One region of the Rahnella sp. BIGb0236 genome, then DNA from elsewhere that is predicted to be linked to it. Evidence: predicted binding sites of a transcription regulator. Region 1 holds the regulator's gene; each other region holds the start of a gene.
What was found. The regulator CRP, encoded in region 1, controls carbon source genes, mostly activating them, when cyclic AMP is high. The targets are predictions, from matches to a motif close to ATGTGANNNNNNTCACAT.

Region 1 (3,166 bases):
CGTAACAGACGGGCAATGCGGCTGAAATGGTAATAACAAAACTGACCGACCGGATTGTCCGGCGTGCGCGCGGCGATTTTCTCCAGCGCCGCCAGTTCATTCGCCATCGTAAAACGCCCGGATAACCGGTGATAAAGAATGTCGTCGGCGATCACCCGCAGCCGCGCAGAAATCACCTGCGCGTTGCGGCGGATCACCGCCTCGGCATGGCTTTCTTCCACCAGCCTTTGCACTTCTTCCGGCTGATGCAGGCTGACGGTGATGTGCTCCTGCAAATCGAGCGCGACCTGAAAACGCTGAAACAGCCGCTTATGGTGATGATGATGCCCGTGCTGCGGCAGCATGTGCAGTTGCTGGTAGAGCAGGGCAATCAGGTCGATGACTTTCTGCTGGCGCGCCAGTAAGGGCGGCAGGGCGGTTTCGGGATCGGTGTGTTGGGTCAGCAGGCTGTATTTGGCTTCGAAATAATCCGCCAGTTGCAGATAAAGCTGGCTGAGGGTTTCGCGCATCGGCTGTTCTTTGGAGATACGAAACCATAACCAGTTAAACAATCCGTACCAGGCGGTGCCGGCGGCAAATAACACCGGTGCCTGCCACATCGGCCGGATCCCGGCCATGCTCAGCGTGAAGATGGTGGCGACCAGCGCACCGGGCAACAGACGCGCATGCAGCGGGCTGATTTCGCCGGTGACGCCGAGCAACAGGGCCAGAGACAGCATGATCAGCGGCAGGGGAATGTGCCAGTTTTCCAGCATCAGTTGCAGCAGAATGCTGCTCACAGCAAAGAGTGAACCGCCGATCATCAGGCGTTTAAAAAAGCGTTTGTGCGGGGTATCCAGACCGGCGACGTTACAACAGGCCGGACAGAGTGAAAAAAGCAGACCCATTTGCAGGTTGCCGAACAGCCAGCAAATGCCGACAGGCAGGCACAACACCAGCGTCTGGCGCAGCGCGTAATTTATTTCAGGATGGTAAAACAGTCTTCGCCATAGCGTCATGGGTAAAGCTTAGCCCATAAAAAAGGCGCGACAGTGTTCTGCCGCGCCGATTTTTGAGGGATTAACGTGTGCCGTAAACGACAATCGTTTTACCGTGTGCGGAGATCAGGCTCTGATCTTCCAGCATTTTGAGAATACGTCCGACTGTTTCACGTGAACAACCGACGATTTGGCCGATTTCCTGACGGGTGATCTTGATTTGCATCCCGTCCGGATGGGTCATTGCATCAGGCTGTTTAGCCAGATTAAGCAAGGTTTGAGCGATACGGCCTGTTACGTCGAGGAAGGCAAGGTTGCCGACTTTCTCTGACGTCACTTGCAGACGGTTAGCCATCTGCGCGGAAAGACGCATCAGAATATCCGGGTTTACCTGAATCAGCTGGCGGAATTTTTTATACGAAATTTCAGCCACTTCGCAGGCAGTTTTAGCACGTACCCAGGCACTGCGTTCCTGACCTTCTTCGAAGAGTCCCAGCTCGCCGATGAAGTCACCTTGGTTCAGGTAGGACAGTATCATCTCTTTGCCTTCTTCATCTTTAATCAGGACGGCAACCGACCCTTTCACGATGTAGTACAGCGTTTCGGCTTTTTCACCCTGGTGAATCAGCGTACTTTTAGACGGATACTTATGTATATGACAGTGAGACAGGAACCATTCAAGAGTCGGGTCTGTTTGTGGCTTGCCGAGAACCATTTGCTATTATCCTCTGTTGTTATCGCTGCCCAAAATCACAGGGCTCAGAGTTCCCTGTACGGCACTTCAACGTAAAAAGCGCCCTTTCAGCATATAACTCCCCAGAAATGCTGCAAGCGGGTGTCGGAGTGCAACAGCCTGTTTATTGCTGTTATCACCGTGGGTTCTGTTCTTAAACCGCGAAAACCGTCACCGCAATTCACTGGAAAGTATGTTTCGGCTTTGTTTGTAGCACAGGTTTGTGATGCTGTCTTCTGTTGTCTCGCTTCAGCATGATGGCGATCGGGTTACGTTGCCAGATTTTAGGTGAAAGGGTACTCTGAGAGCGGATATCGACAAGTTTATTCACCGGGAGAATAGTTCATGCACGCACGTGTTAAATGGGTTGAAGGGCTGACATTTTTAGGTGAGTCAGCGTCAGGGCATCAGATTTCAATGGATGGCAACGCGGGCGATAAAGCCCCCAGCCCGATGGAAATGCTGCTGATGTCTGCGGGCGGTTGCAGCGCGATCGATGTGGTGTCAATTTTGCAAAAAGGTCGCAACGACGTGCGCGATTGTGAAGTGAAACTGACCTCGCAGCGCCGCGAAGAAGCACCGCGTTTATTCACGCACATCAATCTGCATTTCATCGTCACCGGTAAAGATCTCACCGATAAGATTGTCGAGCGTGCGGTCAGCCTGTCTGCCGAAAAGTACTGCTCCGTGTCCCTGATGCTGGGTAAAGCGGCCACCATCACCCACAGCTTTGAAGTGATCAGCGTCGAATAAGTTACGACCAGTCATGCGCGTGGCACTGGCTGCGCAATAAATCCAAAAATCGCCGCGCGGCAAACGTCAGCGGCGATTTTTGCGAGTAAAGCACACAGTATTCTGCCTGCGGCAGGGTATCGATATTGAGCACACTCAACCTTTCTTCCAGCCCAAACGGCGCTTTCATCGCCCGCGCCACAATGGTCAGATAATCAGACTGCAACACCATATTTAGCCCGCACACCACCGAATCTGTATGCACCGGCATTTCCGCTGCCGGCTGATGAAATCCTCCCATCGATATCCTGATTTGCTGGTAATACCCCATATCCGTTTCGGGCAACAGCCAGCGCGCATCCTGTAATTCCGCCAGAGTTGTGGCGTCTGCCAGCGGATGTCCACGCCGGGCGATAACGCAGAAAGGGGCGCTGAACAGCGGCTCACGCACCAGATCTTCCAGCGGAAATCCCGGTCCGGCGGTGCCGACCGCGAAATCCAGTTTCCCTTCGCGCAGTGCAGGTAACAACGTGGAAAGTTGCCCCTCTTTGATCAGCAGTTTGGACTGCGGAAACTGCGTCTTAAATTCTCCTGCCAGTCCGGGAAAAACCGTCAGCGCCAGCAGCGATGAAAATCCAATGGCGACGGAGCCCTGCGAATATTGTTCGATCTGGCGAATTTCATCGGCGGCGCGCTCAAGTTCTTCGAGGATAAATTGCATACG
Region 2 (3,166 bases), on a different contig from region 1:
TACGGGGAATGTAGTGGCGTTGCTCGAAATTCGTGGCAACGATGCGACGAAATTCAGCGGTATCTTTGACGGCGTTCAGCGCCATCAGCTGGCAACCGATATTGCCCAGCGTCGAAGCCTCAACCGGACCGGCGCTGACGCTGACCTGACAGACATCGGCACAAAGCTGGTTCAGGAACTGGTTCTGGCTGCCGCCGCCGACGATGTGAATGTCTTCCAGCGGCATGCCTTGTAAATCAGCCAGTTGTAAGGCGATTTTGCGATACAACATGGCGAGGCTGTCGAGAATGCAGCGTGCCAGTTCAGCCTGAGACTCCGGCACCGGATCGCCCGCCTGACGGCAGGCATCGCGAATGGCATCCACCATCGACGGCGGATTAATAAAGCGGTCTTCGTTCGGGTTAATCAGATAGGTGAACGGCGTGACGTTTTTCGCCAGCGTGATCAGTGACGGCAGATCCTGAATATTCAGTTCGCGGCACACCCGCTGGAACAGCCACAACCCCATGATATTTCTCAATACCCGATAGCTGCCGTTAATGCCGCCTTCGTTAGTGATGTTGTCGTGCAGTGCCTGCGCATGGTTGAAGGCTTTCGGGCTTTCGATGCCCATCAGGGACCAGGTACCGGAGCTGAGATAGGCGCTGCGGGAGCTGGTGAGCGGGGCGGCCACCACCGCGCTGGCGGTGTCGTGTGTCGCGACGCTGAATACCGGCACGCTGCGTCCGCGCGGACTTTTCCACTGTCCGGGCGAATTGCCCGGCTGCGTCGGTTTTTGCAGCCAGTGACGCGGAACGCCTGCCAGTTTCAGCAAATCCTCATCCCAGTCGCCGGTGGCGAGATTAAGCATCTGCGTGGTGCTGGCGTTGGTGTATTCCCAGTTCATTTTGCCGGTGAGGCGATAGAGGAAATAATCCGGGATCATCAGCATGTGTGCGGCTTTGCTGACGATGTCGGGCTGCTGTTCGCTCAGCGCACGCAACTGGTAAAGGGTGTTGAAGGGCATGAACTGAATGCCGGTTTTCTGATACAGCGTCTCGCGGCTACATTGCTGCGCCATCCGTGCCATCACGCCGTCGGTACGGCTGTCACGGTAAGCGACCGGCAAACCGACCCGCTGACCCTGTTCATCAAGCAATACGTAATCCACACCCCAGGTATCAATGCCGATACCGTCAAGCGGAACGCCGGAAGCATCGAGGCGATTCAGCCCCTCAAGGATGTGTTTTTCCAGCGCGTCGAGGTCCCAGGTGTCGTGACCGTCAACGCGGATCAGGTTGTTGGGAAAACGATGGATTTCCTGCAATGTCAGCGTCGCTGCCGGATCGGGATCCTGACGGGTAAACGTCGCCAGCATCACCCGGCCGCTGGAAGCGCCGAGGTCAATAGCGGCAAGATGGTGAGTTCTCATAGCGGCCATTCCTTATTGAATATGCGGCCAGTGTAGGGGAGGCGTTTCGGGGGTACCTTCCGGTGATTGCCACCGGTTTTGGCGGGATGGCAGCATTAAAAAGGTAGATGCGAGGCAGATCACATAACGCTCCAAAGCTGGCTCATGCGGGGGGTTGCAACGTCAGCGTAACGCCGGAGAGGCGATTGTGATCTTTACCGCAGATCCGCATCACGACAGGGGCAATCTTTGAAATATGACCGCTTATGACGTTTTTAACGCCGTGGTTTGAAGGTAAGGAGGCCGCGTGCAGGGTAGGGTTGTTTCCCGAAGCATAATGATGTTGAACCGGAGGCAAACAATGACGTTACTGAGAGGTGATGATTATTTTGCGGCACCTGAGCTGACCGTGACGGTCGAGCGGCGTCTTCCGCAAGATGTCTTCCCGGAGCACTACCATGATTTCCACGAGATTATGCTGGTGGAAAGCGGATCAGGTGTGCACATCTTTAATGACAACCCTTACACACTGACGGCCGGAACGGTCTGTTTCGTGCGCGCCAGCGATCATCATCTGTTTGAGAATGTGGACAATCTTCGTCTGACCAATGTGTTGTTTCGCTCACCGAAAGCCTTTCGCTTCATTCAGGATGTCGGCCATTTTTTGCCGCAGGAACACCACTATCAGTCGCAGATCCACTGGCAACTCAGTCCTTGTGTGTTGCAACAGGTCCTGAACTGCATCACGCAGCTGGAGGCGCTGCCTGCCAGCGTGGAAATGGAACATATCGCCACGCGCGAAAGCCTGTTTTTACAGCTGCTGATCCTGCTTTATCAGGACTGTTTCCAGCCACAATTGCGAGATACATCGGAAAACAAGGTCAATCAACTTTTGCAATGGCTCCAGTCCCATTACAGTGAGGATGTTAACTGGACTGAAGCCGCAGAACGTTTTTCACTGGCGCTGCGAACCTTGCACCGGCAGATGAAGCATTACACGGGCATGACGCCTCAGCGGTATCTCAACCGGCTGCGTTTATTAGAAGCGCGCCGTCGCTTACATCATAGTGATCAAAGCATTACCGATATCGCGTATGCCTGCGGGTTCAGTGACAGTAACCATTTCTCGACGCAATTCCGTCGGGAGTTTTCGGTGTCGCCAAAACTCATGCGTGATCAGCTACGTTAAGCGGCACCCTCTTGCGGTCTTCGGGATAACACACCGAAATCGCCTCGTTTATTTTGTCGTCAAACGGGTATGAGATTGCTGCTATGTCATTGAGACTGAGTAAGAATGACTTCTTCCTGACCGGCATGAATTCGGTCGTGGTGGCCGAACGCCATCCCCAGGCGGATTTCCCCAGCCATGACCACGATTTCGATGAACTGGTCATCGTCTGGCGTGGAAATGGTCTGCATGTCTGGAACGATATCCCTTATCCCATCACCTGCGGTGATCTGTTTTATATCAACGCCCGGGACCGGCACAGCTATGAGTCAGTGAATGAACTGGCGCTGGATAATGTGCTGTTCTGCCGTGAGCGTTTCGGGCTGGCGGCCGACTGGTCACAACTGTTGCCGGAGGAGAACGCCAGTCAGGAACAGCGATACTGGCGGCTTAGCACGCTCGGGATGTCGGTTTTGCGCGATAAAGTCGATGAGCTGGCGAAAGAGTGTATGAAGTCTGAGCCGCTGTCGGTGCAGCTGAGTGAAGCCCTGCTGATGCAACTGGCGTTGTTGTTGCTGCGTTTTCGTCACCGGCCGGACAGCGGCGCG
Region 3 (3,166 bases), 110 kb from region 1:
TCATGATAATCGGCGTGCCGAACAGGATCGGTTCGTTGATGTTAAAGAAGCTTGGCACCACGCCCATGCGGCCAATGGTGCGCAGGTGCACGGCTTTGCTGCACAGCAGTAAAATCGCCAGCGGCAGGGTCGAACCGACGCCACCAATCAGCAGATAGTGATCCCAGAATCCTTGCAGATAAATGTGTGGCAGCGGCGCACCGGCCTGCAATGCGGTCTGATTGAGCGCCAGATTAGTCATCCAGAACGGGTTCATGATGCCGGTAACAATCAGCGCACCGTGAATACCGGCAAACCACAGCACCTGGCAGATAAATACCGAGATCAAAATCGCCGGCAGGGAATCCGAGGCGGACACCAGCGGTGCCAGCAAATGCATGATCGCTTCAGGAATAATCATGCCGGTTGTCGACTGAATAAACAGGTTCAGCGGATGTAATGTGGCGACAATCACCACCACCGGGATCAGGATTTCAAACGAACGCGCCACGCCGGTCGGCACTTCTTTCGGCAGGCGGATAGTGATGTTGCGGCGTTTGAGCAGCGCATACACTTCGGCGGCATAAATCGCCGTCAGAATGGCGGTGAAGATACCTTCGCCGGAGAAATATTGGGTGGAGATTTGCTTGTCATGGTACGGCGCGGCGACCAGCAGGAACGCCATAAAGGCCAGCAAACCGGTCATGATCGGGTCGAGTTTGTAATGCTTGCCGAGACTCGCCCCGATGCCAACGGAGATGAAGAAGGTCATCACGCCCATGCTCAGATACCACGGCAGCATCAGCTGTTCGCGGTATTTCAGCGACAGGTCCAGCCAGCCGCGCGCGAAGCTCCAGGTGGTGTCCGGCGAGAAAGGCGGGAAGATAAACACCAGCATGAACGAGCCGATAATCATAAACGGCAGCGCCGCGATAAAGCCGTCGCGGATGGCAATGACATGCCGCTGTTGGCCGACGCTGCCCGCCAGTGGCGTGATGTGTTTTTCGATGACGTTAACCATCGCCTGATAGAGACCACTCATACGCGGCTTCCTTCCCGTGCGATCAGGCCGTAAGCGAAGTCCAGCACGTTGTCGCCGCGCTGCATGCCATAATCCATCATGTTGATGGTCTCGACCGGAATATTAAATTCTGCGGCTCTTTTGGATAAATCAGCCTGCATGTAACGCACCTGCGGCCCGAGCAACACCACCTGATAATCACGGAATTTTTCGTCAAATTCGCTGGCACCGAAGGCATCGATCTGCACTTCTTCGCCGCGCTCTGCCGCCACTTCTTTCATTTTGCGCACCAACAAACTGGTCGACATCCCCGCCGAACAACAAAGCATGATTCTTTTCATTTTGCTTCACTCCCAGATGATTTATGTTCTGCCCGTTTCTTCTTGCTGAGGGTATTTGAGGCGTTATGGAAACCGGTTTCCATGCCTTCAGGGGAAATGTGCGAGCCTGTTCATAAAATTTCATGCCGTTTGTCCGGCGATGTGAAATGTTTCACATTTTGCGTAAATGTCTTTCGCAGAGAGAAAAAGAGCAGCTAAGGGAAAATGCCGCCTCACAATTATCACCGCACTCTCACACCGGGTATCATCCCTCTGATTTATTCCGCCAATAAACAACATAAAACCCTATTAATCTCACCGGCGAAAAACAATGAAAAATTGATATTGAATGATTTTATGCCCTGAGGATTAATGAATACATTGTCCGGCATTCACCGCTTATTATCTTTAAGGAATGCCTGATGCCGGCGTTTAACACCTGTAAAATAACACGATGTATTCTGCTGGCGTGTTGCCTGCCCAATATTGCCGTCATGAGCGCCAGTGCGGCAAATTACACCCTGCCATTGCTGCTGACGAACAATCAAAAGCTGACCTTTTCCACCAAGGATAACGAAAACATCGTTGCTGATAACCCGCTGATAAAATACGGAATCATGGTCAATAACGGTGCACAACTGACGTTCCTGGCTAACACGTTCAACGCGTCCGGCAGCCAGCTTGGCTCCTCGCTTGTCGCGCAAAATGGCGGTGTCATTAATATCGGAAAAGATTCCGTGATTAATCACAACAGTCAGTCCGGGGAAATTTCCCATGCGGTAACGATACAAGATGCAGGCAGTGTTTTAAATATCAACGACGCGACCCTTAATTCTAACAGTGCGGCAGTGGTGATTAATAGTAACGCCACGGCGAATATGATTAATGCCACCGTTAATGCCCGTAATGCGGACAATGCCTTGGAAGTGAATAATGAGTCCACACTGAATGCCGTTGGTTTAACGGTGAATCATCTGGGGGGAACGTCCAATAGTTCGGCCATTGTTATCAGTAATTCTGATGCAACATTACTGAATACGTCACTTTTGTCTCAGGTTCGTCAGGGAATAACGATCGAAGGTTCCAATGAACGTTTTTCAAATGTCACTTATGAGCGCGGCACCATCATCACAAAGAGTGATCAAAGCAATGCCGTGATAGTGGACTTCGGTAACCTGAAAATGAGCGATGTCGATATCGAAACATCCGGGCAATATGCCAACGGCATGATGGTAGAAAACGGCAGTAATGTGCAGATCAGCGGTGGCTCCATCACCACTCAGGCCCCCATGACTAACGGGATAACCGTGATCGGTGCCAATGATCTGATACTGGAAAATGGAATGCGTATTTCTACGCCAGGTGATACTTCTAAGGGTATCGACCTGCAAGCCGCTCCGATGACGGAGAATGAATTACAAAAACTTCGCCTTGATAATTCAACCATCACCAGCGGCAATGTCGGCATCAGCAAGATTTACGACGGTAATGCTCAATTGGTCATCGATAACGCCACCCGTATTTCAGGCATTAACGCGGCCATGACCTTTGCCGGCAACGGCACCACCACGGTGAATGTCAGTGATCAAAGCCAGATTATCGGCAACATTATCAATGCCACCACCGCGAAAACGAACATGACGCTGGACGCCTCCGTACTGACCGGCGCGGTGCAAAACCTCAGTTCGCTGGCGCTGAATAATCAGTCGGTGTGGAATCTGACCGGCGATTCCGTGCTGGGTAATGTCTCGATGGATAACAGTCTGCTGAACTTCACTCAGCCTCAGCAGGACAGTTTTCGCACGCTGACCGCGAATACGCTGTCCGGCAACGGGGCATTGAACCT
Region 4 (3,166 bases), on a different contig from region 1:
GCCGGATGGCTCAGGCAGCGAAAATCAGGCTTATCCGTCGCTGTTTAACAATACGGCCACTGGCATGGGCAATGCCTCTAACCTGATTTCTGCCATTCTGTACGGCGTGGATCGTCAGGTTGGCGACCATCACGTGCTGATGCCGAAATTCGGCGTGGGATCCTATGTCGGTCAGTTGGACGACCAGCAAATTGCCGACATCTCCAACTACGTGCTGAAAAACTACGGCAACGCCGGTGTGCAGGTCAGCGCGCAGGATGTGGCGGTGTTACGGGCAGGCGGTCCGGTGACATTGCTGGCAAAATTGCAACCGTTCATGGCACCGGCGATGGTGGCTGGCGTAATTGTTCTGCTGGTGCTGATTTTCTGGCTTGGCCGGAAACGCAAAACCAAAGCGGCGTAATCCTTCACGCTGACATGCAAAACGGCCCATGACGGGCCGTTTTTTTATGCCTGAAACTCAGCTTAACCGCGCCCGACCAGCGGCATGGCGCTCGCCATCACCGTCATGGTCAGCACGTTGGTATCGAGCGGCAAACCGGCCATAAACGCCACCGCCTCACCGACGCGCTCCACCGGGATCACCGGTTCCTCAGCAATATGTCCGTCCGCCTGCATTCTGCCTGCCAGCGCTTTATTGCCCATGTCCGTCGCGGCGTTGCCGACATCTATCTGTCCGCAGGCAATGTTAAACGCCCGGCCATCCAGCGCGGTGGATTTGGTCAGACCGGTGATGGCATGTTTGCTGGCCGTGTAAGGCGCGGAATTCGGACGCGGCGACTGCGCCGAAATCGACCCGTTGTTGATGATACGGCCGCCCTGTGGCGATTGCTGTTTCATCAATTTTACCGCCGCTTGTGTACATAAAAACGCGCCGGTGAGATTGGTATTGATCACCGACAGCCAGTCTTCCACCGGCAGTTCTTCGATTGGCACATCTTTCACGTTATTACCGGCGTTATTGAACAGCACATCCAGCCGCCCGAAGGTTTCCTGAATATCCTGAAACAGCGCGGCCACCGACGACGGGCTGGTGACATCCAGCTGACGCGCCACCGCCTGCCCCGGCGTAAACAACGCCACCGCCTGATCCAGCTTTTCTTTGTTGCGTCCGGCCAGGATCACAATAAAGCCGATCGCTTCCAGCGCTTTGGCGGCGCTTAATCCGATGCCGCTCCCGCCGCCGGTTACCAGTGCAATTTTGGTGTCTTCAGTGCTCATTATGTTTCCTTTTAAACCGCCGCCAGCATGCCGCCGTCAATGAATAAAAGATGACCATTCACAAAATCGGACGCTTTTGATGATAAGTAAACTGCACCACCCACCAGCTCTTCCGGATTGCCCCAGCGTGCGGCCGGCGTGCGTTTGCACAGCCATTCGGAGAACTCTTTGTTATCCACCAGCGCCTGCGTCATATCGGTTTTGAAATAGCCCGGCGCGATGCCGTTAACCTGAATATTGTAGCGCGCCAGTTCGACGCACATGCCGCGGGTCAGCATTTTCACCGCGCCCTTTGAGGCGGCATACGGCGTGATGGTGTCGCGGCCCAGTTCGCTTTGCATCGAACCGATATTGATGATTTTGCCGCGCTCACGCTGGATCATGTAACGCGCCACCGCCTGCGACACCAGGAATACGGATTTCTGGTTTACGGCGATCACGTCGTCCCAGTCTTTTTCCGGAAACTCGGTGAATTTATGGCGGCGCTGAATACCGGCGTTATTCACCAGCACATCAATCGGTCCTATGGTGCTTTCAATATGGTCAATCGCCTGATTCACCGCCTGACTGGAGGTGACATCAAAGGAGACCGCATGGGCAATAAAGCCTTCCGCACGCAGGGCTTCCGCCGCTTTTTGCGTCGATTCAGGTTGCGTACCGTTGACGATAATTTCCGCGCCATGCTGCGCCAGCCCTTTCGCCAGCAGGAAACCCAGACCGCGCGTCGAGCCGGTAACCAGAATCTTTTTATTATCCAGTGAGAAGAGATTTGTCATGACGTTGGCCTTATTGAATGCTGATTTAAAAAGTTAGCTTCACTACACCGGTTTACCCTGCGCTAAACTGTGATGCAGATCACCTCGCAGGATGTTAAAAAACCCTGTTACTCCCGCTGTGATCCTCATCATTTTGATAACAATCTTCGGCGCTTTCTGTTTCAATAATCAGGTATATTTGCCGCCCCAACCAGGAACATTCCGCATGAGAAACCAGCGCGTGACACTACAGGACATCGCCCAACTGGCGGATGTCACGAAGATGACGGTGAGCCGTTTTCTGCGCACGCCGGAAAAGGTGTCTCCTGAAACCCGTGAGCGCATCACGAAGGTCATGGAAGAAGTGGGTTATCCGCTGGAAGAAGCCCGCGGACCGGCCAAAGCGCCGCGTATCGGCATATTAGTCCCCTCGTTCAATAACCAGATTTTCTCCGATTTGCTGGCAGGCATTGAATCGGTCACTTCCGCGCAGGGCTTTCAGACGCTGGTGGTCAATTATGATTACAGCAAAGAGCGCGAAGAAGAACACATCATCAACCTGCTCGGTTATCAGCTGGCGGGGCTGATCCTCACCGACTCCGTGCATACGCTGAAAGCCGATAAGTACCTGAATGCGAGTGAGATCCCGGTGGCGCAGGTGATGGATCTGGATGACCCGCACGGGCGTATCGCGGTGGGATTTGATAATCAGCAGGCCGGTTACGATATGGCCAATACCCTGCTCGCCAGCGGCAAAGAGCATGTGGTGTATTTCGGGTCGATGTCAGATGCCCGCGACCAGAAACGTTATCAGGGCTACAGCCGCGCGATGTCTGAACGCGGACTGACACCGGTGCATATCACGCCCAATAAAGTGTCATCGGTGTCTATCGGCGCAGGCATGTTATCTATGGCGCGCCAGCTCTATCCGCAGACCAATGCCATTTTGTGTACCAACGACGATATTGCGGTGGGCGTGTTACAGGAATGTATCAAACTGGGCATCCGCGTACCGCAGGACATGGCGATTTCCGGCTTCCACGGGCTGGATATCGGGCTGGCGACGACCCCATTATTAGCCAGTGTGATTACGCCACGCTTTGAAATGGGCAAGGTTGTGGCTGAGATATTGCTCAAAAAAATCAGAAACCTGCCGACCATTGAACGGGTGGATTTGCACTACCGCATCT

Region 2: rhaB (rhamnulokinase) is a predicted target of CRP. The motif match lies at 1,519-1,536, and genes of this name have one in related genera.
Region 3: EDF78_RS10850 (PTS sugar transporter subunit IIB) is a predicted target of CRP. The motif match lies at 1,481-1,498, and genes of this name have one in related genera.
Region 4: idnO (gluconate 5-dehydrogenase) is a predicted target of CRP. The motif match lies at 2,065-2,082, and genes of this name have one in related genera.

Annotation. Positions count from the first base shown of each region.
Region 1 covers NZ_SOAO01000004.1:365,567-368,732, forward strand. The annotation lists gene EDF78_RS11315 (YccS/YhfK family putative transporter) at 1-998, opposite strand, end outside; gene crp (cAMP-activated global transcriptional regulator CRP) at 1,060-1,692, opposite strand; gene EDF78_RS11325 (OsmC family protein) at 2,056-2,463, shown strand; gene EDF78_RS11330 (LysR substrate-binding domain-containing protein) at 2,465-3,166, opposite strand, start outside.
Region 2 covers NZ_SOAO01000005.1:258,308-261,473, reverse strand. The annotation lists gene rhaB (rhamnulokinase) at 1-1,411, opposite strand, end outside; gene rhaS (HTH-type transcriptional activator RhaS) at 1,752-2,579, shown strand; gene rhaR (HTH-type transcriptional activator RhaR) at 2,663-3,166, shown strand, end outside.
Region 3 covers NZ_SOAO01000004.1:251,181-254,346, reverse strand. The annotation lists gene EDF78_RS10855 (PTS sugar transporter subunit IIC) at 1-1,021, opposite strand, end outside; gene EDF78_RS10850 (PTS sugar transporter subunit IIB) at 1,018-1,341, opposite strand; gene EDF78_RS10845 (autotransporter outer membrane beta-barrel domain-containing protein) at 1,743-3,166, shown strand, end outside.
Region 4 covers NZ_SOAO01000003.1:494,106-497,271, reverse strand. The annotation lists gene EDF78_RS09085 (cytochrome c) at 1-403, shown strand, start outside; gene EDF78_RS09080 (SDR family oxidoreductase) at 466-1,221, opposite strand; gene idnO (gluconate 5-dehydrogenase) at 1,233-1,997, opposite strand; gene EDF78_RS09070 (LacI family DNA-binding transcriptional regulator) at 2,203-3,166, shown strand, end outside.